DNA from 4 places in the Sphingobacterium sp. UDSM-2020 genome. Region 4 is predicted to be linked to each of the others. Evidence: riboswitches for the same ligand, from Rfam matches in the RefSeq annotation. Region 4 holds a riboswitch; each other region holds the start of a gene.
The links. Region 4 has a riboswitch for S-adenosylmethionine ahead of metF (methylenetetrahydrofolate reductase [NAD(P)H]). Riboswitches for the same ligand answer to the same signal wherever they lie in the genome.
Positions count from the first base shown of each region.

Region 1 (5,819 bases), 1.2 Mb from region 4:
GAACAACCGAAGGTGAAAGGGCTTTCGAAGAACATTTAAAGGCTCTTGAAAAATTGATCAAACAACAATACAAATAATTTTTTTATCCATTTACTTTGAATTTCAAAGTACTTTTAAAATAAAAAACATGAAAATACGATTAACCATAATGCTCGCTTTGTACAACTCCAGTCAAAAGATTTACACAGAGTTATTTAAGCAAAATAAATCAGCTTGGAAAATCAGTAAAGAAGATTTCCTAAAATTCCCGAAAGACTCTTTGGGATATCATATAGGTATATTCTATCAAGAGAAAGGTTTTGATGTTATCCCAAAACTAGAGAATCACGATGTGTTTCATGTCATCACAGAGTGCGGCACAGAAATACAGGACGAAGTTGCTATGCAGTATCTATTACTTGGCAATGGAAAGATAAGTTTATACCAATTTGCCATGATTGGAATAGGGACCTGTATATATCCCGAATATCTAAAAACGTACTTCAGAGCATTAGCAAAAGGAAATTCTATGCAAAAATTCTATGATCTGGATTTTAAGGCATTATTGAAAATTCCTTTAGCTGAAATCAAAAACAGCTTATCTTTTAATTTAAAAACACACCTTAACCATCATAATTTAACAGCATTATAAATTTAAAATCATGGAAACAAATAAAACACCCCTCTTAGAACGTATTGGTTCATCTATTTTCGCCAAACTGAGTACCATTGTTGTACTGGTTCTATTACTGCTAATCCCATTATTCTGGGTGAAGGATCTTATTGAAGAAAGAAAAAATAGACAGTCAGAAGTAAGCAGTGAAATTGCATTTAAATGGGCTGGTCAACAGGTGATATCAGGCCCTATTATTGCCATCCCCTATCAGGTTGTAAAAGAAATTGTAACTACGGATAAGAACATCATCTCCACTAAGAATACCTACATAACACAATACGTTTACCTAATGCCAAAATCATTGGACATTAATAGTGTGATTTCACCAGAATCGCTTAAAAGAGGTATTTATAAAAGCGTCGTCTACAATGCCCAACTTGATTTAAAAGGTTCCTTTGATGCGATCGATTTTAACAAAATAGACTTGAGCGGTCAGGAACTAGAATGGAAAAATGCCAAAATACTGATTGGTTTAAGTGATCTTAAAGGGCTTGGAGCATCTCCAAGTTTGGTTTTCAATCAAACGAAAATTGACTTCGAACCTAATATGTCTGCTCTAAATCCTTTTGAGAATAACATGATTGCAGCCATCGATCTTTCTCAAACAAAAACAACCTTAGGTAATTTTCAAATTAAATTTAATGTAAGAGGTTCGCAATCCATTAACTTCCTTCCATTGGCAAAACAGACTAAGATCCATACCCAGGGAAATTGGGCTAATCCAAGTTTTAACGGTGCCGTTTTAGCCGATGACCGAAATATAACAGGGAACAATTTTGAGGCAACCTGGAATATTCCAAGTTTCAACCGTAAATTTTCGCAACAATGGGTTGGTGAAGCAGAGAAACTGTATGAAATTAAAAACAATTATGAAATCAGTAATGCCGTCAGTGAAGGATATAGCAGTACTGTCGAACCTATCACTACCACTGAGAGCAGTATAGCGACAGAAAAAGATATGATTCAAATCAACTTCTTAGAGGAAGTCAATAATTATCAAAAAACTACCCGTGTAGCCAAATATGGAATTTTGATTATTATTCTAACATTTGCAGCACTGTTTTTCACAGAAATTATAAAAAAACAACGCATACATCTTATACAGTATATGCTGATTGGTTTTGCTATGGTACTCTTTTACTCACTGCTTCTTTCCATTAGTGAGCATCTGGGTTTCAACCTCGCTTACCTACTAGCCGCATTAGCTACTATTATTCTTATCGCTTCATTCATTAAATCTATTACCAATGATAGCAGGTCTGCACTTATCTTTTCTGGAATACTTTCCATTTTCTATAGTTTCATATTTATCTTAATGCAATTACGTGATTATTCACTCATAGTGGGTACAATAGGTATATTTATCATATTGGCAATTTTAATGCGCATATCCACAAAGATCAATTGGTATCAATACGATAAACGATGAGATTGGCAACAGAAGGTATCAAGATATATTTAACATATATCTTGATACTCCTTAAAAGAAAATAATAAGATATGGTATATCTTATTAAATTTATACACACCCCCCATATACAGAATCTGAAAACTCATCATTAAGCATATCGTAGAAACCGACATAGATATGTACTTGTTCATCGCTATTGAACAGCTGATGTTCCCATACCATTTTGCCTTCGTTTGAGATCGCCGCACCCTCGTTCAAAGCAGCGTACTTTTCTATAACATATGCCAGGACAACCACCGCAGCTGAATAACCTTTACATGCATCCTTATTCCATTCGACATGAAGTTTATTATCCTTCCGCTCTACCTTAATAAGCAGCGGTGGTGTCATATCTCCTCGGAAAACTAATACTTTTTCAGGATTAATATAGGGCATGTTGTCTGCATCATAATCGATCGCATTATTGAATAAATAGGATTGAGCTGATTGAAAAGCCCCAACACGGCTACCTTTAGGGGCTATATTTTTATAACCAAACGCAATCGGTTTTTTAACATATGTCAAAAATTGGGATACGACCTTCATCCGCATGCGATTAATGATCGTTAACTTACTTGGAGCTCTTTTTATAACAAATGGTAGAGAGCGGATAACGGATTGTCCATTTAACTGATACCCTACTACGTTTCCGACTTTACCCGAAAAGGGTCCATTTATTCCTGCTTTTAATATTGCCATATTACTAGGTTATATTGGAAATTGGTTAAGATGCATGACCTACTAAGATTACATCTATATATCATGCTGTTCTAATATAATAATTAAAGTGATAATATAGAAGTTATAAAGAGGTTAAATAGAGGTTTTATAGTGCTTTACCTCTATAAACCCTCTAGAAACCCTCTATAATGACTCTAATATATCTCTAAATATAGTAATGAGATATATAGTTATGTAACCGTATTTTACTAGTAAGAGTATTACAATATCTAAGAGTGTAACACTCATATCACATCAGTTTGTATAACGAGACAGCACATACATAATGATCGGTCAAGATCCCTCCTTTTGAAGGGATAGGAGGGAAATACGCAATTAATGCTACTATTGATTATCAATTATACACGCTATTTGTGGAAACATAGCGTGTATAATTATTTAAATAATGGAAAAAAAACGTCAATCTCCTTCATAAAATTCTCATCATGAATTAATTATTTTAAAATAAATTTTGAAACAAAATAAAATCTACTAACTTTGTAGAGTATTCAGAATTGCACGTTGCAATACCAACCGAGTTACATAACCGCGGTGGTAAATTAATATGGGTTTCGACCAAAAATATCTGGATACAGTTTATGGTTTAATCCTTTAAATTTTTAAATTGTATGTCAACACCAAATCTTTATCAACATTTACTGGAAAAATTCAGTTATTATTCAATCAACGAACTGATACAGCTCAACAATGATACGGTATCGGAAAAAGGTTGGGGTTCTTCCAAATCTACATTCCGCACTGCGCTCATAAGTACTTTTTCTAAAAGAGGGCTAGATCTTTCCAACATCATTTCTAGAGAAGATGGTTTTACTTCCGTAAAGTATGTCGCAGTAAGATTAGAGGAAAATACGCTTATCCCGATTCTCCAATAAGAGCAAAGACAGCTTTAAAATTGCGTATTCACTCAGCGCTAAAAAGGTTAAATAGCCCTTCCTTTTTGAGCACTGAGTGAAGCTTTTTTTATCCAACTAATTCTATATAATTTTCAGTCACTAATATCAATGCTATGCTTTTTTTAATGCGCTAAGATAGTATTTTATAATTTCTCCAATTCCCTTCAATAGTTTAACACAAAGTGATATCGCGTCATTCTGAACAATTCCTTCACCTTGTTTTCTTTCTCCAATACTTTATTTAATATGTTAAATGATCTTAGATTTTGTATCTTGCCTGTTCATATTCGTATTCTTTATGAAAAAAAAATCTTTAATAACGCTTTCCATTTTATTATGCGCTTCGGCATCAATAGCTCAGGAAAACAAAGAAACCAAAATGGTTCTTAATATGGAAAACACCGCAAAAGCACCATTAGATCCGCAGACACTTTGGAAATTAGGCCGTGTTTCTGGAGAAGGAATTTCAACAGATGGAAAAACTTTAGTATATGGTGTCTCTAATTATGCTATAGAAACAAACAGTTCGGAAAAAAACCTTTACACATTATCCCTAGAAACAGGTAACACAGCTCCTCTAACAAGTGAAAAGGGCGGTGAGTCTGTCGTACAGATTACAGAAAATGGCGATATCATTTACTTGTTCAAAGGGCAACTTTGGAAAAAGAATAGATATAAAGGTGAAGCTATACAATTGACACACAGCGAAACTGATCTAGAAAATGTAAAGCTATCTCCAAATGGTCAATATATTTTATTTAGCAAAGCAGTTTTAATCAAAAAATATCACAGTACCGACAAATATCCTGATTTACCAAAATCTGACGCTTATGTTTTTGACAATCTTGACTACCGTCATTGGGACACGTTCAATAATGGAAAATTCAATCATCCATTTGTAGCCAGCTATAACAACGGTAAGATTGGCGAAGCAATTGATTTATTGCAGGATGAGCCTTTCTATAGCCCTCAAATGCCATTTGGCGGTTCTGAAGATTTTGAGTGGACACCAGATAGTAAAGCTGTGCTATATGTCAGTAAAAAAAGGTTTGGAACAGAGTATGCCGTGAGTACAAATACGGATATCTACCGCTATGATCTTACTTCTAAGCAAACAACAAATCTGACTGAGGGTATGAATGGCTATGATACCAACCCGACTTACAGTCCAGATGGAACTAAGTTAACTTGGCTAAGTATGAAAAAAGATGGTTACGAAGCCGATAAAAATGATATCATTATTTTCGATAAAGCATCATCTCAGCGTTTAAATCTTACTGCACATTGGGACGGCACAGTAAACTCTTTCATATGGAGCAAGGACAATCGTAAGATTTATTTTGTGGCACCATCCAAAGGTACCGTACAACTTTTCGAACTGACTGTTCCTACTAATTTAAAAAACAAATCTTTAGCATCGATTAAACAAATCTCTGAAGGAAATTTTGATATCACAGGAATTGTGGGACAGGTAGCCAATCAGTTGATCGTAACATCAACAAAATTCACAAGAGCTACAGAGATTTACAAATATGACTTAGCGAATAAAAAGTTAACGGCATTGACGACTGTCAATGATAAAATGTATGCTCATATCAGTGATAATAAAATTGAATCCAGAATTACAAAAGCTTCTGATGGCCAAGATCTTTTTTCTTGGGTAATTTATCCGCCAGATTTTGATCCAACAAAAAAATACCCAACGATTTTATATTGCGAAGGTGGACCTCAGTCTGCACTGACCCAGTTTTACTCATTCCGTTGGAATCTACAGCTTATCGCTTCTCAAGGTTATATTGTGATCGCTCCAAATCGTCGCGGGATGCCTGGCTGGGGAGTCAAATGGAATGAAGCAATATCCAAAGATTGGGGCGGACAGCCTATAAGGGATTATTTATCTGCCATTGATGATATTTCTAAAGAGAAATATGTAGATACAACACGTCGTGCTGCTATCGGTGCTAGTTATGGTGGTTATTCAGTATATATGCTGGCTGGAGTACATGAAAATAGATTTAAAACATTAATTGCACATAACGGCTTATTCGATATGAGAAGTTGGTATGGTACAACAGAAGAA
Region 1 is NZ_CP066166.1:3,327,228-3,333,046, reverse strand. Features, by position in the region: gene JAZ75_RS14020 (winged helix-turn-helix domain-containing protein) at 1-77, shown strand, start outside; gene JAZ75_RS14015 (Coq4 family protein) at 128-631, shown strand; gene creD (cell envelope integrity protein CreD) at 642-2,084, shown strand; gene JAZ75_RS14005 (DUF6266 family protein) at 2,175-2,804, opposite strand; SAM-I-IV-variant riboswitch at 3,326-3,419, shown strand; gene JAZ75_RS14000 (hypothetical protein) at 3,455-3,718, shown strand; gene JAZ75_RS13995 (S9 family peptidase) at 4,038-5,819, shown strand, end outside.
Region 1: linked by a shared signal. The riboswitch ahead of JAZ75_RS14000 (hypothetical protein) and the one ahead of metF (methylenetetrahydrofolate reductase [NAD(P)H]) in region 4 are both predicted to bind S-adenosylmethionine.

Region 2 (5,819 bases), 1.1 Mb from region 4:
TATTTAGGTCAAACTAATCTTTTTATAAAAAAAAGATCCTGAAGTGATTTAACTTCAGGATCTTTTATATTTATAATTCTAAAAATCTAAACTTATTCAGCTCGCAAGATTTTAGCAGCTTCAACCATAGCTTCTAAGGCAGCTTTAGTCTCTGGCCAAGCACGTGTTTTTAAACCACAGTCAGGATTTACCCAAAGTTGCTCAGCTGGAACTACAGCTTTTGCTTTACGTAATAATTCAACCATCTCTTCTGTACTCGGTACACGAGGAGAGTGAATGTCATATACACCTGGTCCAATATCGTTTGGATATTTAAAATCTGCAGCAAATGCATCTAATAATTCCATTTGCGAACGTGAAGTCTCGATAGTAATTACATCAGCATCCATTGCAGCAATATCTTCAATGATATCGTTGAACTCAGAGTAACACATATGGGTGTGAATCTGTGTATCGTCATCTACATTCGAAGATGAAACTCGGAATGAACGTACAGCCCAATCTAAATATTGTTGGTGATCAGCTTTACGTAATGGCAGACCTTCACGAATTGCAGGTTCATCGATTTGGATAATTTTAATACCTGCTTTTTCTAAAGCTTGTACTTCATCTAAAATCGCTAATGCAATTTGGTAAGTTGTTGTAGAGCGTGGTTGATCGTTACGTACGAATGACCATTGTAAGATCGTAACCGGCCCCGTTAACATTCCTTTTACTGGACGGTTTGTCAGGGTTTGAGCATATGAAGACCAACGTACGGTCATATCAGCAGGACGGTAAACATCACCATAAATAACTGGAGGTTTTACACAACGTGAACCATATGATTGAACCCATCCGTTTTTAGTGAAGGCATAACCTGCTAATTGCTCTCCGAAGTACTCAACCATGTCATTACGTTCGAATTCACCATGAACTAATACATCGATATCCAATTGCTCCTGAAGACGGATTGTTCTTTCTGTCTCTTCTGCGATTTCTTTATCGTATTGTTCTTGAGAAATTGCGCCTTTTTTCAAATCAGCTCTCCATTTACGAACATCTTTAGTTTGTGGGAATGAACCAATTGTCGTTGTTGGAAATGCTGGAAGATTAAATTTCGCTTGTTGTGCTTCTTTACGAGCTAAGAAAGTAGATGTACGTTTAGCATCATCATCAGTGATATTTGCTGTACGTTCTTTAACTTCAGGCTTGTGGATTAAAGAAGATGTACGACGGTCTTCCGCAGCAGCCTTATTGGCTTCGAAACGCTCAGCTGTTTTTGCATCTACTTCGCCTTCAGCTAAGATCGCTAAATCTTTTACCTCTGCTAATTTTTGCTTAGCAAATGCCAACCAATTTTTAACTTCTTTAGGCAATGACTCTTCATTATCTTCATTGTCTAAATCGAAAGGTACGTGTAATAATGAACTCGAAGGTCCTACTAATACACGGTCTTTGCCTAAAGCATCAACAGCTTTTTTGATTTGTGCTAATGATTTTACGTAATCATTTTTCCAAATGTTGCGACCTTCAACTACACCCAAAGAAAGTGTTAATGAAGCCGGAACTTTGGCTAATATAGTGTCGAGTTGGTTTTCACCTCTTACTAAATCAACATGAACTGCGTAAACTGGTAAGTTTATAGCTGTTTCTTCGTTGTCACGTAAAGCCTCGAAATAAGTCGTTACAATAATTTTGATGTCTTTAGCAGCAGCAGCTAATTTAGTAAATACACGCGTGTATAGAGCACGTGTTGCATCATCAATATCTAAAGCTAAAAATGGCTCATCAATTTGTACATATTTTGCACCAGCGGTAGCCAATTTAGTTAAGATTTCTTCATATACAGGAACCAACTTATCGATTAAATCGATACGGTTGAAACCAGATTCTTTTTCTTTACCTAATAATAAGTATGAGATCGGGCCAATTAACACAGGCTTCGTTTCAATACCTAAAGATTTTGCTTCATTATATTCATTTAAGAATTTCTCTGAAGTCAATTTGAATTCTTGATTTTTCACGAATTCAGGTACGATGTAATGGTAGTTGGTGTCAAACCATTTTGTCATTTCCATTGCCGTTACGTCAACGCCATCTTGCTGGAAACCACGCGCCATTGCAAAGTAAAGGTCCAAATTGTATCCTTTATCTTCGTTATTTAAAAGTGATTGATATTGTGCAGGGATTGCACCTACAGTTAATGTCAAGTCTAAAACTTGGTCATAAAATGAAAAATCATTGGAAGGAATCAAATCGATGCCAGCATCTTTTTGAGTTTTCCAGTTGCCTTCACGGATTTTCAGTCCAGCCTGCAATAATTCTTGCGCGCTGATTTTTTTAGCCCAATATGCTTCATTGGCCTTTTTCAACTCGCGGAAGGCACCTACACGTGGGTAACCTAAGTTGTTCGTTAGTAACATAAATATAAAATTATTTTATTTGTTCAACCTTAACGAAGCAAGAAATTAGAAGGATTTTTTTTATTCGAAATAAAAAACGATCAAAAATTCTTGAATCTATTTACTAAATTTTTTGATTGCTTTTAGAGAGGAGGGCACAAGATATATTTTGTGTCTAGCTTATCATTCCCACTTTTTGATGGGGTAGAATGTAGCACCTTGTCAATTGACAGGTTGCTAAGGCTTCATTGGGTCTATTCCCTCTGCCTTTCTCTATAAGCGCTGTAAATATCGGAATTAGTTTTATAAAAACAAATATTTTGTAACTTTTATATAAAAATGATAATAAACCAAGGTTTAAAATTGGAAATTAGCAGACAAACCAATTTGTTTTCCATTGTAAAACGGTGTTGCCATCGTTAGGTAACTTGTTTTTTTTGATTGCAAGTGTTTATCAAATAATGGTAATAGCCAGTATGCAATTTTTGTTCCCATAATACCAATACCAGCTCCCATGGCGACGTCAGAAAACCAATGTTTATGATTATACATTCTCAGGTAACCTGTTCCCGCCGCAATTGTATAGCCTGCAATACCATACCAAATGGATTGATCTTTATATTCTTGCCATAGAATTTCTGCACCGGTAAAAGGTACAGCAGTATGTCCTGAAGGAAAAGATTCTTGATCTGCGCGATCAGGTCTCCAAGTAGGTGTCGTTTTTTTTATGGTATAAACTGCTGATAAGGTGATTGCATGGGCAATCGAACTTACCACTAAGCGTTGTTTTAAATTGTGCTTACTTGGTATTCCGAGTAAGTCAAGCCCAAAGACAGCGGCAGAAGGAATGAAAACGCTAACATTATCAAGTTTAAAAGTTTTGGACGGATCATTATTAATTGAATTGTTTATTTGTTGATCCTTATGTTTGAGGTATGGGCTATTTAATGAGATTACTCCGTAAGTCATTAAAGCCACAGGAACTATTAATTGCTTATAATTTATTGTCTTAGCATTGGTTTCAAAATCTTGATTATCATTTTGTAAAGTATCTTTTTGCGCATAAAGCGATGTAGAAGAGCAAAAGATTGAAAGGATTAAAAAAAATCGAATTGATAGTTTCATTGTTGCAAGATAAACAAAAAGAGATGTTTTAACATCTCTTTATTATTCTAGTAATTGTGTATTAGCTAACCAATAATTTATAGCCTTTTCCATGTACATTGACAATTTCAACTTTGGGATCATCTCGTAGGTATTTTCTCAATTTGCTTAAGAAAACGTCCATACTCCGGCCTGTAAAGTAATTGTCATCATGCCAAATTTTTAAAAGGGCTTCTTCTCGAGTCAGTACATCATTCTTTTTTAGACAAAGTAGACGTAATAATTCCGCTTCTTTCGTTGATAGTTTTTGTTGCACACCTTTATGCGCAATTTGTTGACTTGTATAGTCGAAGAAGTACTCTCCAATCTCAAATTTATCGCTTACAACCTGATCATCTTTCTCTCTTACAACACGCTTAAGCAATGCATTTATGCGAAGGAGCAATTCTTCCACTCGAAATGGTTTTGTGATATAATCATCGCCACCAAGTTCAAATGCTTCTGTTTTATCTTCCATCATACCTTTTGCAGTAGCAAATATGATGGGGGTTGTTGTATTTATTTTCCTGATTTCTCGGCCTACTGTAAAGCCATCTTTCTTGGGCATCATGACGTCTAAGATGCAAAGATCATAACTGCTCTTGCGAAATTGATTGACAGCTTCTTCACCATCTGTACATAAGGTGACATCAAATTTTCCTTTAAGCTCTAAATAATCTTTTAATAAATCTCCTAAGTTTGGATCGTCTTCTGCTAATAATATCTTCTGCATATTCTTATGGTTTTGTTCGAATATTGATGATAATATACGAAATTAATATCGTTTTAAATTTAATTTTTTATGGGTAATAGGATGTCAAACTGCGTTCCCTTATCTTTATCGCTTTTTACTTGAATTTTACCATTCATTCTTTTAATAATATCATAAACATATGATAGTCCCAATCCAAAACCTTTTACGTTGTGGACATTTCCTGTAGGAATGCGATAAAATTGATCAAATATTTTTAATAAATGATCTTTTGCCATTCCAATCCCATTATCAATAATTGTAATTTGAATACTTTCTTTTGTATTTTTGGTTTTCACAATTATGTGTGGATTATCTTTACTGTATTTTATAGCATTATCTACCAAGTTGAAAAATACATTTGACAAATGAAGTTCATCTCCTACTACAATATCATTTTGTGCATCAAAGTGATGTTCAAATTTGCCACCTACTTTTTGTATTTGAAGTTGCATGCTGTCTAATACTGCTGAAAGCAGATCATTAATGTGAATAGGTGTTTTTTCTAACTTTAATGTTTCTTTTTCCAGACGGGCAATATCTAATACTCGTTCGATATGGTTACCTAATCTCACATTTTCATCATATATAATATTTGCTAGACGCTTTACTCTACGCTCATCAGATATGATCTCTGGATCTCGCAAGGATTCACTGGCTATCATAATTGTAGCAACAGGTGTTTTAAATTCGTGCGTCATATTGTTGATAAAATCAGTTTTCATCTCTGAAACTTTTTTCTGTTTGAATATGATTAATAGGGTATATGCAAAACAGCCAATTAATAGGAAAAGCAAAGCTATTGTAGGGAGCAATAGATAACTCATATTATCAACAATGATAGTACTTTTTCTAGGAAAATAAACGCTTAATCTTCCTGGAGGAGAACCAATATCTCCTTTAAATAGAGCTGTTGAATAACGAGTTATTTTATTTGGTTTAATAATATTATCGATGGTTTGTACACTGAAAACAATATTACTGCTATCGCGAACTTCAATATTAAAAGGATAATTGATATCTCTTTCTGCAAGTTCCTCTTTTAATAAGTTTTGAATGAGATTAATATTTAAGCGCTCTCTAAATGGGCGTTTGGATAGCTCCATTCCAATAGCAACATCTTCAATAAGACCGCTTCTTTTCCCGCCGATAGCTGCGATAGTATCAAATACATTTTTACCAGTTCCAATCAAATTCTGACCGCTCATATTTTCCAATTTATTTTCAAGATCTACTATTTTCTTAGCAATCTGTTTATTGAATCTTGGAGGTAAAGTCGCAATTTTATACTCAATTGCTTGCTTTAAGATAGGATCTATTGTTGGTATAACGAATCTTGCACTATCATCTTTTGCATTTTCTTTTGGTAGAAATTTGGTTGCTCCAATTTCTACATATTCTTTTATGACATGATCAGGACTGTTGTATTTGATGACGTCAATGCTTAATACATTTTCTTTACTTTTTCTATTGATGTAAGTCTCATAAAATGAATTTTCAATAGATACAACACTAGGAAATGTTTCTTTTAGTTGATCTTC
Region 2 is NZ_CP066166.1:1,090,582-1,096,400, reverse strand. Features, by position in the region: gene metE (5-methyltetrahydropteroyltriglutamate--homocysteine S-methyltransferase) at 93-2,405, opposite strand; SAM riboswitch class I at 2,562-2,666, opposite strand; gene JAZ75_RS04675 (phosphatase PAP2 family protein) at 2,742-3,509, opposite strand; gene JAZ75_RS04670 (response regulator transcription factor) at 3,571-4,260, opposite strand; gene JAZ75_RS04665 (sensor histidine kinase) at 4,320-5,819, opposite strand, start outside.
Region 2: linked by a shared signal. The riboswitch ahead of metE (5-methyltetrahydropteroyltriglutamate--homocysteine S-methyltransferase) and the one ahead of metF (methylenetetrahydrofolate reductase [NAD(P)H]) in region 4 are both predicted to bind S-adenosylmethionine.

Region 3 (5,819 bases), 2.8 Mb from region 4:
CATAATGGGCGGATTTTTTAAAACAGCACGGGCAATACATATACGTTGGCGCTGTCCTCCAGAAAGTTTAGCTCCTCGATCACCGATATTTGTTTCATAACCCAATTCTGTTTTTAAAATAAATTCATGAGCATTCGCGATTTTTGCAGCAGCTTCAACCTCTTCCTGCGTAGCAGAAGTATTAGAGAAAGTAATATTATTAAAAATCGTGTCATTAAACAAAATGGATTCTTGATTAACTACTCCAATCATCGTGCGCAAAGACTCTTGATCGAGATCTCTTAAGTCTATTCCGTCAAAAAGAATCTGACCGCCGGTAACATCCATAAACCGTGGTATCAGATCTACCAGTGTAGATTTACCACCCCCAGATGGGCCTACTAGCGCAATTGTCTTACCTTTTTCAATAGTCAAATTGATATTCTTCAAGATGCTCTTTTCACCATAAGAAAAATCAACCTGTTGAAATTCAATCGCTTCTTTAAAATCAGTAACTTCCTTAGCATTAGGCTTATCAGTAACTTCACTTTTGGTATCAATCAATTCCAGTACACGCTCACCAGCAGCGATACCATTATGAATATTGCTAAATGCATCAGTTAATGCTTTTGCAGGACGCATAACTTGGGAGAATATCGCGATATATGCAATAAATTCCGACGCACCAAATTCATCACTACCTGACAAAACTAAATTTCCACCATATAATAAAATAATCGCCACCATGATTACACCTAACAATTCGGATACTGGCGACCCCATCTGTTGCCGTCTTGCCATAGCACGCATAATACCGGCATAACGATCGTTCTCATCATTGAAGCGTTTTTTAACAAAATTTGTTCCATTAAAAGCCTTAACAATACGAGCTCCTGATAAAGCCTCATCTAAAAAGGAAATCATATTCGCATAGGAGGTTTGTCCTGCGATAGCTTGCGCCTTTAATGTCTTAACAATCTTCGATATAAAAAATGCAGAAACTGGGATAACCAACATCGCAAAAAGAGTCAATTTGGTTGAGATAGCAAATAACGTGATTAAATATGCAATAAGTTGAAGGGGCTCTTTAAAAGCTACTTGCAAAGTACCTGTCACAGAAAACTGCACCACCTGAACATCTGAGGCTATTTTTGAAATAATATCTCCTTTTCTTTGACCATTAAAATATCCTAAGTGTAGATCCATCACATTATCAAAAACAGCTTTACGTAAATTCAATAAAGTATGAATACGTAAGTTTTCCATAATGCGTTGAGATAGATAACGAAACAGATTACTGATGAAAACAGAAAAAATAATTGCAATACACACATATTGCAATGCTTTATTAGGGCCAAACTCTTGATTGGCAAAATTTGAATAATAGTTGAAATAATCCAGGGGATTATAACCAACTGGCTTTACCAAAATCACCTGAGTAGCAGGTTCATTCGTACTAAATATGGTATTTAGCAAAGGAGCCAACATAGCCAAGTTTAACGTACTGAATACAACTGTAATTAATGTACAGATAATATACGGAATAGCATATTTCTCAATGGGTTTGGCAAAAGAAAGTAATCTAAAGTATGTTTTCATTTATGATATTAAGGTAGCAAAAATACTAAAATTACGCGCAATATATAAGGAATACTTTAAAGGAATGAAATCTTGCACTTGGATGATATTAAAAATTTAATTCAATAAACACCAATTTAAACGACATTATACTATTATTTTAATAGAAAAAGCCTAATTTAGTCCTTGTAAATTGTAAAATACCAGAACATAATGCAAATAGAAGTTGCCAAAAGGTTGCAACAAACCGAAGAATATTATTTCTCAAAAAAATTAAGAGAGATTGATGAGCTCAATAAAGCAGGTGCTCGCGTGATTAATTTAGGCATCGGAAGCCCCGACTTACCTCCTCACCCTGAAGTTATTCAGACCTTGACGACAGAAGCGGCTAAAACCAATGTACATGGCTATCAGAACTATAAAGGTTCACCTATTTTGAGGCAAGCAATTGCAGATTGGTATCAACGTTATTATCAGGCAACATTCAATCCAAATACAGAAATTTTACCTTTAATAGGCTCTAAGGAAGGTATTGTTCACATTTGCATGACTTACTTACAAGAAGGTGATGAGGTTTTAATACCAAATCCGGGATATCCAGCGTATGCGGCAGCAGTACGGCTAAGTGGAGCCACGGCAATTACCTATGATTTATCTGAAGAAACAGATTGGTTACCTAATCTTAAAAAGCTTTCTGAAAACGATTTATCAAAAGTAAAATTAATGTGGATCAACTACCCGCATATGCCAACTGGTTCGAGTGCAAACGAAGGATTTTATCTTGAATTGATTGCTTTTGCAAAGGCAAACCATATTTTAATCTGCCACGACAATCCTTATAGTTTTATCTTGACAGACAGCCCTAAAAGCATTATGTCTATTGAAGGTGCAAAAGATGTTGCCTTGGAACTTAATTCATTAAGCAAATCCTCCAATATGGCCGGATGGCGAATCGGTATGTTAGTGGGTGCAGAGGCACGGATCAATGAAGTATTACGTTTTAAAAGCAACATGGATTCGGGAATGTTCTTACCAGCTCAATTAGCAGCGGCCAAGGCATTGCAGTTGGATCAAACATGGTATCAAGATTTAAATGCAATCTATCACGAAAGAAGACAGTTGGTTTTCGAAATCATGAACCTGTTGGGCTGTACATATAAAAAGAATCAGGTCGGTTTATTTGTGTGGGCCAAAATTCCAGATAATTACGAATCAGGCTACACGTTAAGTGATGAGGTATTAGATCTATCACGTGTCTTTATTACTCCCGGAGGTATATTCGGAAGTGCTGGAAACACCTATATTAGAATAAGTTTATGTGCCTCAGTTGAAGTATTAAAAGAAGCAATTGCTAGAATAGAACAAGCAAAACAAACGAATTAAGATTGAAATAACATGATGAATATAGCCATTATTGGCGTCGGTTTAATTGGTGGCTCCGTCGCCATGAAACTAAAAGAAAAAAAATTCTGTGATCAGGTTTTTGGTGTTGACAAAAGCGATGCTAATCTAACGAAAGCATTGCAAATAGGCTTCATTGATCAAAAGGCAACATTAGAGGAAGCTTTAGAAAAATGTAAAGTGATCATTCTCACAGCTCCAGTTGATGCGATAATCACATTAGCGCCCAAATTATTGGACCTCGTAAAAGATCAAGTCATCATTGACATGGGCTCTACCAAACTAAATATTTTACAGTTAATCTCGGAACACCCTAATCGTGGCCGCTATGTTGCCGCCCATCCAATGGCTGGTACCGAATATTCAGGCCCCGAAGCAGCATTACCAAATTTGTTTAAAGATAAAATGATGGTTTACGTTGAGGCATTTAAATCTGATGAAGATGCGTTCGAATTAACAGATTCCATTACCGAACAACTGGAAATGCGGACGTCATTTATGACTGCAGAGGAGCATGATACACACACAGCCTATGTTTCCCATATTTCTCACCTGACTTCTTTTGCTCTAGCGCTAACTGTTTTAGAGAAAGAGAAATCGCAGGGTCGAATATTTGAATTGGCAGGATCTGGTTTTGAATCAACGGTACGCTTAGCAAAAAGCTCACCGGATATGTGGACACCTATTTTCAAACAAAACAGAGTTAATGTACTCGAAGTGTTAGAGGAAAACATCAAGCAGCTGCAGGCTTTAAAAGATGCCATCCAAGATGAAAATTACACTCAATTACACAAATTAATTAAAAAATCAAATAAGATTAAACGTATTATTAAATAAAACCCACTTGCTCCAACCGGCAAAGGCGAATTATTGTTTCATACAAAGTAATTAGAAGAAAGCATAGGAACTCGCAAGGTTCCTATTTTCTTTTTTATAAAAAAAGATCACAGGATCATCGATCTGCTGTTGTCTGTTTAACACCGTATATTTCAGTTATATTGCTTTCAATTACTGATATGGATTTCATCCACGACGTATAAACATATCGGAATAAATAAATGCTGCCCCATCAACTACCAATACTTACATAATAGTGAGAGTTTACGATCAATTACGAGTAGAATTAGAAGTATTTTCTAAGAAATAGCATAAAATATTTTGGTTTGTAAAAAGCAAGGCATATATTTGCATCGTAGTTCAAATAGAAATACATCTAATCAACACCTCTTAATCAGGTCTTGATTTATAAAGAAGTGGCGAGAGACTGGCTCAATGACCCACTGGCAACCTTCAAAATACGTTTGAAAAGGTGCCAATTCCTGTCCAAAGTAATATTGCTTTGGAGGATATAAATGAAACGACAAATGATAATAACATTACAACAAAACAAGAAGGTAAATTCTAGCACCAACGTAACAGATACAAATATTCCATCAAAACAGATGCGAATGCTTTTGCACATGTTTACGTTTTCTTGTTAATCAATCTTTTTTAAAATTTATTGATTTCAAGTACATATCCATGTGCACAATCTCACCCCTATTTTTTATTAACGAATCTTCAACTAATTAATTATAACTACAATGTCTACAAATAAAAATTTAAAATTCGAAACACTTCAAGTGCATGCTGGTCAAGTTGCCGATCCAACAACTGGAGCGCGTGCAGTACCTATATACCAAACCAGTTCATACGTATTTGAAAATGCAGAACATGGAGCGAACTTATTTGCTTTAAAACAATTTGGAAACATCTATACACGTCTGATGAATCCAACAACAGATGTATTTGAGAAACGTATTGCTGCATTGGAAGGCGGTATCGCCGCTGTAGCAGTCGCTTCTGGACAGGCTGCACAATTCATTGCATTAAATAATATCGTAGAAGCTGGTGAAAATTTTGTTTCCAGCAGTAATGTATACGGTGGTACATATAATCAATTTAAAGTAGCATTTAAAAGAATTGGTATTGAAGTACGTTTTACTAAAGAAACAACTGCCGAGGAGTTTGAATCACTAATCGATGAAAACACAAAAGCTTTATACCTAGAAACAATTGGAAACCCAAGTTACGATATTCCAGATTTTGATAAGATAGCAGCTGTTGCTAGAAAACATGACTTACCACTTATCGTAGACAATACTTTTGGAGCTGGTGGATATCTATTTAAACCTCTTGAACACGGCGCTTCTGTAGTTGTAGAGTCTGCAACAAAATGGATTGGTGGTCACGGTACAAGTATTGGTGGTGTCATCGTAGATGGTGGTACTTACAACTGGGGAAATGGTAAATTCAAACAGTTTTCTGAACCTTCAGAAGGATACCATGGATTAGTTTTTTCAGATGTTTTTGGCGTTAATGGCCCATTTGGAAACATTCAATTTGCAATCCGCGCACGTGTTGAAGGACTACGTGATTTTGGACCAGCTATTTCACCCTTCAATTCATTCCAATTAATCCAGGGCCTAGAAACATTATCACTTCGTGTTCAGCGTCATGTAGACAACACATTAGAAATTGCGAAATGGTTAGAAGCCCATCCGCAAGTGGAAAAAGTGAATTATCCAGGGTTAAAAAGCTCTCCTAGCTATGCAAATGCGCAAAAATATTTAAAAAATGGATATGGTGCTGTTCTTTCATTTCAAATAAAAGGTGACGTGACAAAAGCCGATGCTTTTATCGATAGCTTAGAGCTAATAAGTCATCTCGCAAATGTGGGTGATACGAAATCATTGATCATACACCCTGCGGCGACTACACATCAACAACTGAGTGAAGAAGCTCAAAAAGCTGCAGGTGTATTTGTAGGATTATTACGCCTATCTGTCGGTATCGAACATATTGACGATATCAAAGCAGAT
Region 3 is NZ_CP066166.1:4,959,311-4,965,129, forward strand. Features, by position in the region: gene JAZ75_RS20925 (ABC transporter ATP-binding protein) at 1-1,578, opposite strand, end outside; gene JAZ75_RS20930 (pyridoxal phosphate-dependent aminotransferase) at 1,771-2,940, shown strand; gene JAZ75_RS20935 (prephenate dehydrogenase) at 2,953-3,795, shown strand; SAM riboswitch class I at 4,199-4,313, shown strand; gene JAZ75_RS20940 (O-acetylhomoserine aminocarboxypropyltransferase/cysteine synthase family protein) at 4,542-5,819, shown strand, end outside.
Region 3: linked by a shared signal. The riboswitch ahead of JAZ75_RS20940 (O-acetylhomoserine aminocarboxypropyltransferase/cysteine synthase family protein) and the one ahead of metF (methylenetetrahydrofolate reductase [NAD(P)H]) in region 4 are both predicted to bind S-adenosylmethionine.

Region 4 (5,819 bases):
AATCAATACGTTCATTGATACCAATCGGATTTGCATCAAAATATTGCCCTTTTATGAGTGGCTCTGATTCATACTGTTCTCTACTTAAATAACCCAAGAAAGAAAATACGTTTTCAGGATCATTATTATTTAAGGAAGGGTTAGCATTAGCCCTTAGCAATACCATAGTAAAAGAGCTATATCCTAATAAAATAAAACAAGTTGCCAAAATCGCTGTATTCAAAATAACTTTCCCTTTTCTTAAGGAGTAATATATGCCATAAATTAATGCCGATAAGATCATTATGACAAAAACGAATATGCCCGAGCCAAATCCTAATCCAAGTGTATTGACAAAAAACAAATCAAACTTGGCAGCAAATTTAATAAGGTACTGGATTATTCCCCACAGAATAATGGCCAATATTCCTAGTCCAATAAACAATGCTTTACTAATTCCCCAAAACGTTGTACGATCAGTTTTCTTAAAATAAATAATAAGTGCTATCGCTGGAATAACTAATAGATTCAATAAATGAACTCCAATTGAAAGTCCAATAATATAAGCGATGACAATAAGCCAACGATCTGCATGCGGTTTATTTGCACGGGCTTCCCATTTTAGAATTGCCCAGAATACGACTGCTGTACATAAGGATGACATCGCATAAACTTCAGATTCTACTGCTGAATACCAGAATGTATCGGAGAAACTGTAAGCTAAAGCTCCCACCATGCCTGCTCCCATTATTTTAATCAGGTGATTTTTATCATTGGATTGATGATCAGATTGGATAATTTTTCTTGCTAATGCTGTTATGGTCCAAAACAAAAACATAACTGTCAAACCACTGCATATAGCAGAACCCACATTCATCCAAAATGCAATCTGAGCTAAATTTCCTAAAGCAAAATTTGAAAATATATTCTGCAACATTAGAAACAAAGGTGCTCCAGGCTGATGAACAATCTGAAGTTTATATGCTGATGCAATAAATTCACCAGTATCCCACCAGCTTGTTGTTCGCTCTGCTGTGATAATGAAAACGGATGTTGCTATGATGGCACATAGCCAACCTAACACGTTGTTTACTTTCTTATAATCCATGAATGATTCAGGTTTAATTGATTATTTGATAAATCAAATTAATTTTCAATTAAATATAATAAAAAGAGATTTCATTTGAGGGTGATTAACTTTTTTTAACAAAAATCGAAACGCATAAAAAAGCCTGCTATAATGTGATAGCAGGCTTTTTTATACGATATAAGTCTTAGAATAACTTTTCTACAATACTTTTAGTCGGTCCAGGATTACTCATGGTATAAAAATGTAAAACTGGCGCACCAAAGTCAATTAATTCTTTACATTGTTGTACCAACCACTCTTCTCCGACTTGTCTCACGTCTGCATTATTTTTACATCCGGATACTGCTTCACTCAATTCCTCTGGAATATCCAAATGAAAAATTTTCGGAAGCGTAATCAGTTGTTTTTTTGTTGTCAATGGTTTTAAACCTGGTATAATTGGAATATGAATATCATTTTCCCTGCACTTATTGACAAACTCTTTATATTTTTCAACATTAAAGAACATTTGTGTAACAATAAACTCAGCCCCCATCTCAACCTTCTTTTTTAACCATTTAAAATCGGTATTAAAATTTGGCGCTTCGAAGTGTTTTTCAGGATATCCTGCAACGCCAATACAAAAGTTGGTCTTTTCTGAAATCGCAATATCCTCATGTAAGTACTGTCCTTGGTTCATATCGGCAACCTGCTGTAAAAGATCTGTTGCAAATGCATGACCACCTTCTGTTGGTATGAAATCAGGATCGCCTTTTCTTGCATCACCTCTCAATACGAGCACATTGTCAATACCCAAGAAGTTCAAATCTATCAAAGCATTTTCAGTTTCCTCTTTTGTGAAACCACCACAGATAAGATGTGGTACAGCATCCACTTTATACTTATTCATAATAGCGGCACAAATTGCAACAGTCCCTGGACGTTTACGATAAGCCACACGTTCTAATAAACCGCTCTCGTGCTTCTTATACATGTAGTCTTCTCTATGATAAGTCACATCGATAAAGGGAGGCTTGAATTCCATAAGTGCATCCATTGTTTTAAAAATACTTTGGATACCTTGCCCCTTAGCTGGTGGCAACAGTTCAAAAGAAAACAAAGTTTTTCCTTTGGCATTACTGATATGATCAACGATTTTCATTAATATTTTTTAAAGTGATTTTGGTTGGCTTACATCGAAATGCACAAGTGGACTTGTTTCAACTTATCTTTCCCAGCTCTGAGTTGGGGTAGAATGTAGCACCTTATAAAATAACAGGTTGCTAAGGCTTCATTGGGTCTATTCCCTCGGCCTTTCTCTATAAGCATCGGCTAATATCGGCAATAGAAATTTATAATCAAAATAATATTAAGGTCATGCCTAAAAAAATGCCCCAATAAAACGTTTATTAAAATGGATTTCTTTAAATAAAAAAGAGTTACTGCATATAACTACAGTAACTCCTTTTTATTAATCTGTATATCGTGAAGACTTTAAATCTCCTTATATAGCTCAACCAATCCATCTGGTAAATCAACCTCTAAAACTTTATCCTCTGAATCAATTCCTAGCATAAGATCGTCATTTAATGGGAACATCAATTCTTTTCCATTAAAGTCTACTGTTGCTATAAATTGCTGAGGCATTTCCTGTACATGTTTAATCTCTCCTAATTCTCCATGAACTTCATCAATCACCAAGTATCCAATTAAATCCGTATATCTAAAATCATCAGGATCACGCTCTGGCATTTTATCATTTGGAAGGTATATTTTCTTACGCACTAAAGGTTGTGCTTTATCAATATGATCGACGTCTTCTAAATTTAAATAGGCTGTACTATTTGATTGGTATTTGATATTGTCGACAAAGTAAGGCACTAATTTTTTATTCACTTCAGCAAATAAAACATCAAAGTCTAAATCTTGATAATCTTCAAATTCAAAAAAAAGCTGAAGCTCACCTTTTAATCCACGTGTTTTGCTAATATAACCGATGTAAAAACTTTCTTCTATGGTCATGTTCTAATTTGAAAGTGCAAATTTAAAAATATAAATATATAAATACAGTACTTCGTAGGTATAGCAACTACATTCTTAAAAAAAAGCCGGATCAAAATTGAACCGGCTTTCTTGATACTGTATGAAAGAAAAATTAACCTTCAGTTTCTTCTGCAGCAGGAGCTTCAGTTTCTTCAGCAGGAGTTTCTTCTACAACTGGCGCATTTTTAGCGGCAATAGCAGCAGCTTTTTCTTCTTTTTTCTTAGCTTCAGCAGCTAATGCAATTTTCTTAGCTTCAGCTTTAGTAGTTGCTAAACCGTCTTTTTTACCAGCAGTTCTTGCATCATTAGCTTCAGTCCAAGCTACAAATTTAGCTTCAGCAGCTGCTTCATCAAATGCACCTTTTTTAACACCGCCTAATAAGTGTTTTTTGTATAAAACACCTTTATCCGAAAGGATAGTACGAGCTGTGTCAGTAGGTTGTGCACCATTATTCATCCAATCCAAAGCTTTGTCAAAATCCAAAACGATAGTCGCTGGATTTGTGTTTGGGTTGTAAGAACCAATACGTTCGATGAATTTACCATCACGTGGAGCACGTGCATCTGCTACTACTAGGTGGTAAAAAGGACGTCCTTTTTTACCATGTCTTTGCAATCTGATTTTAGTTGCCATGTTTTTGTGTTATTTATGTATTCAACATATCCCCCGTGCTACATGCAAGAGGGGACGCAAAGATACAAAGGATTATTGGAAGTTAAAAACTAAAAATAGAAGTCAACTTCCACAGAATAAGAAAGATGACAAATAAGCGTCATTATATACCATTATGGCCAAATTATTTCATGCACACCGTCTTAGTCTTACAACGAAACAAATCATAGATGCCATCTGGATGATACAAATTTATATAGGGAATTAATTTGTAATTTTGCCTTATTTCTAAAGGCTCCGTACGCATTAGCAATTTTGTCTATTCAAATTAATAAGCGTATTTTCATCCTTCCAAATCAAATTGAATTCATGTCATCGATAGCGCCATTAAAAATATTAAAAGCCTCAGCTGGTTCAGGCAAAACATTCAGCTTAACTGTCCATTACCTGACTTTATTACTTTCAAAAGAAAACAGTTATCGTGAAATATTGGCCGTCACTTTTACTAATAAGGCGACCGCTGAGATGAAGGAAAGGATCTTATCTGTTCTAAAAGGATTAGCACAAGGTGACCAAAGCCGAAAAATCGATGATTATAGACGTTTATTGTTGACCCAATTTCCATATTGGAGTACGACTTCAATTCAAGAAAAAGCACATCGTGTTTATCGTAAAATCTTACATGATTATAGCCATTTTACCATCAGTACCATTGATGGTTTTTCGCAAAAAGTGATTCGAAGCTTTACTTACGAACTCAATTTAGATGCTGCTTACAAGATTGAAATGAATACAAGTAAGGTGCGGCAGGACCTTACTGTCATGTTAAATCAACTTCTGGATCAACGCCCTGATTTATTGGAATGGATTATTGAATATGCGGAAAAGAAAATTTTAAATAATGAAAACTGGAACTATCGTCGTGAATTAACCAATCTGGCGAATGAGATATTTTCTGAAAACTTTAAAGAGTTTGACAAACACCTCCTATCGCAAGATTCGGATAAAGTGTTCAATACCTTAAATAAAGAAATTGAAAACTTTACAAAAATATTCCTAGAAGCAGTTCATGAGGAAATAAAAAGTTTTGCAAATACTTTTAAGGCATTAAATATGGATTCTGCTGACTTAAAAGGAAAAAGTAGAAATCCGATTTACTCGCTTTCTAATTCAAAGAACAACGTATTCAAACAAAGTACTTCTAAACTACAGGAGATCATTGGTAAATATGTAGAGCTCCTAGATAAGGAAGATGCATTTTTAGATGGCAAAAAAGAAGTTAATTACGGACTACAGCAGGCACTTTTACCTATCTTAAAAAATTTCAAAATATTACAGGATAAATTAAGTACTTATATCACATATGAGGCATTCCAAAAGAATTTCTACTACCTCCGTCTTTTAAAAGAAATGAGTGATTTGTTAGCGCAATGGCGAAAGGAAAATAATGCACAATTAATTTCCGATGCGCAGATCCAATTGAATAAGCTTGGGCTAGATCAACATGGAGATCCTACTTTTATTTGGGAAAAGATTGGAAATCGCTATCAGTATTTCTTGTTCGATGAGTTTCAGGACACTTCCCGCATTCAGTGGAAAAATTACAGTCCTTTATTGATTAATGCCCTTGGGAATGCATCGGGAGAATTATCCGAGCATTTAATCGTTGGTGATGTTAAACAAAGTATCTACCGTTGGAGAAATGGAGATTGGCGAATACTATTGGAACAGGCTGAAAAACAAGTAGCAGATGCCTTTCATATTTCAAACGAGCAGGAATTACAGGAACTTGTTGAGAATGGCTCGCTGGATGTAAACTATAGAAGTCTTCCAAATATTATTCATTTCAATAATTACCTATTTGAGACAGTACCTGATCATATCCAACAGTTACTTAATGAACATATTGCTACTAATCTTACTACGGAAGGACAAACATGGTGGCAGGAAATGGGATATGACCACATGATTAATAAAGCCTACGATGGTGCGTCACAAAAGGTTCCAGAAGCAAAGGTCTTAGATGAATCACAAAAGGGTTCTATTACCATCAAATATTTTGATGTAGAAAATAACGTGAGAAGAAACTCACAAGTTGAAAGTCTTACTGTATCT
Region 4 is NZ_CP066166.1:2,160,668-2,166,486, reverse strand. Features, by position in the region: gene JAZ75_RS09245 (protein O-mannosyl-transferase family) at 1-1,087, opposite strand, end outside; gene metF (methylenetetrahydrofolate reductase [NAD(P)H]) at 1,254-2,210, opposite strand; SAM riboswitch class I at 2,271-2,376, opposite strand; gene rimM (ribosome maturation factor RimM) at 2,543-3,070, opposite strand; gene JAZ75_RS09230 (30S ribosomal protein S16) at 3,204-3,725, opposite strand; gene JAZ75_RS09225 (UvrD-helicase domain-containing protein) at 4,074-5,819, shown strand, end outside.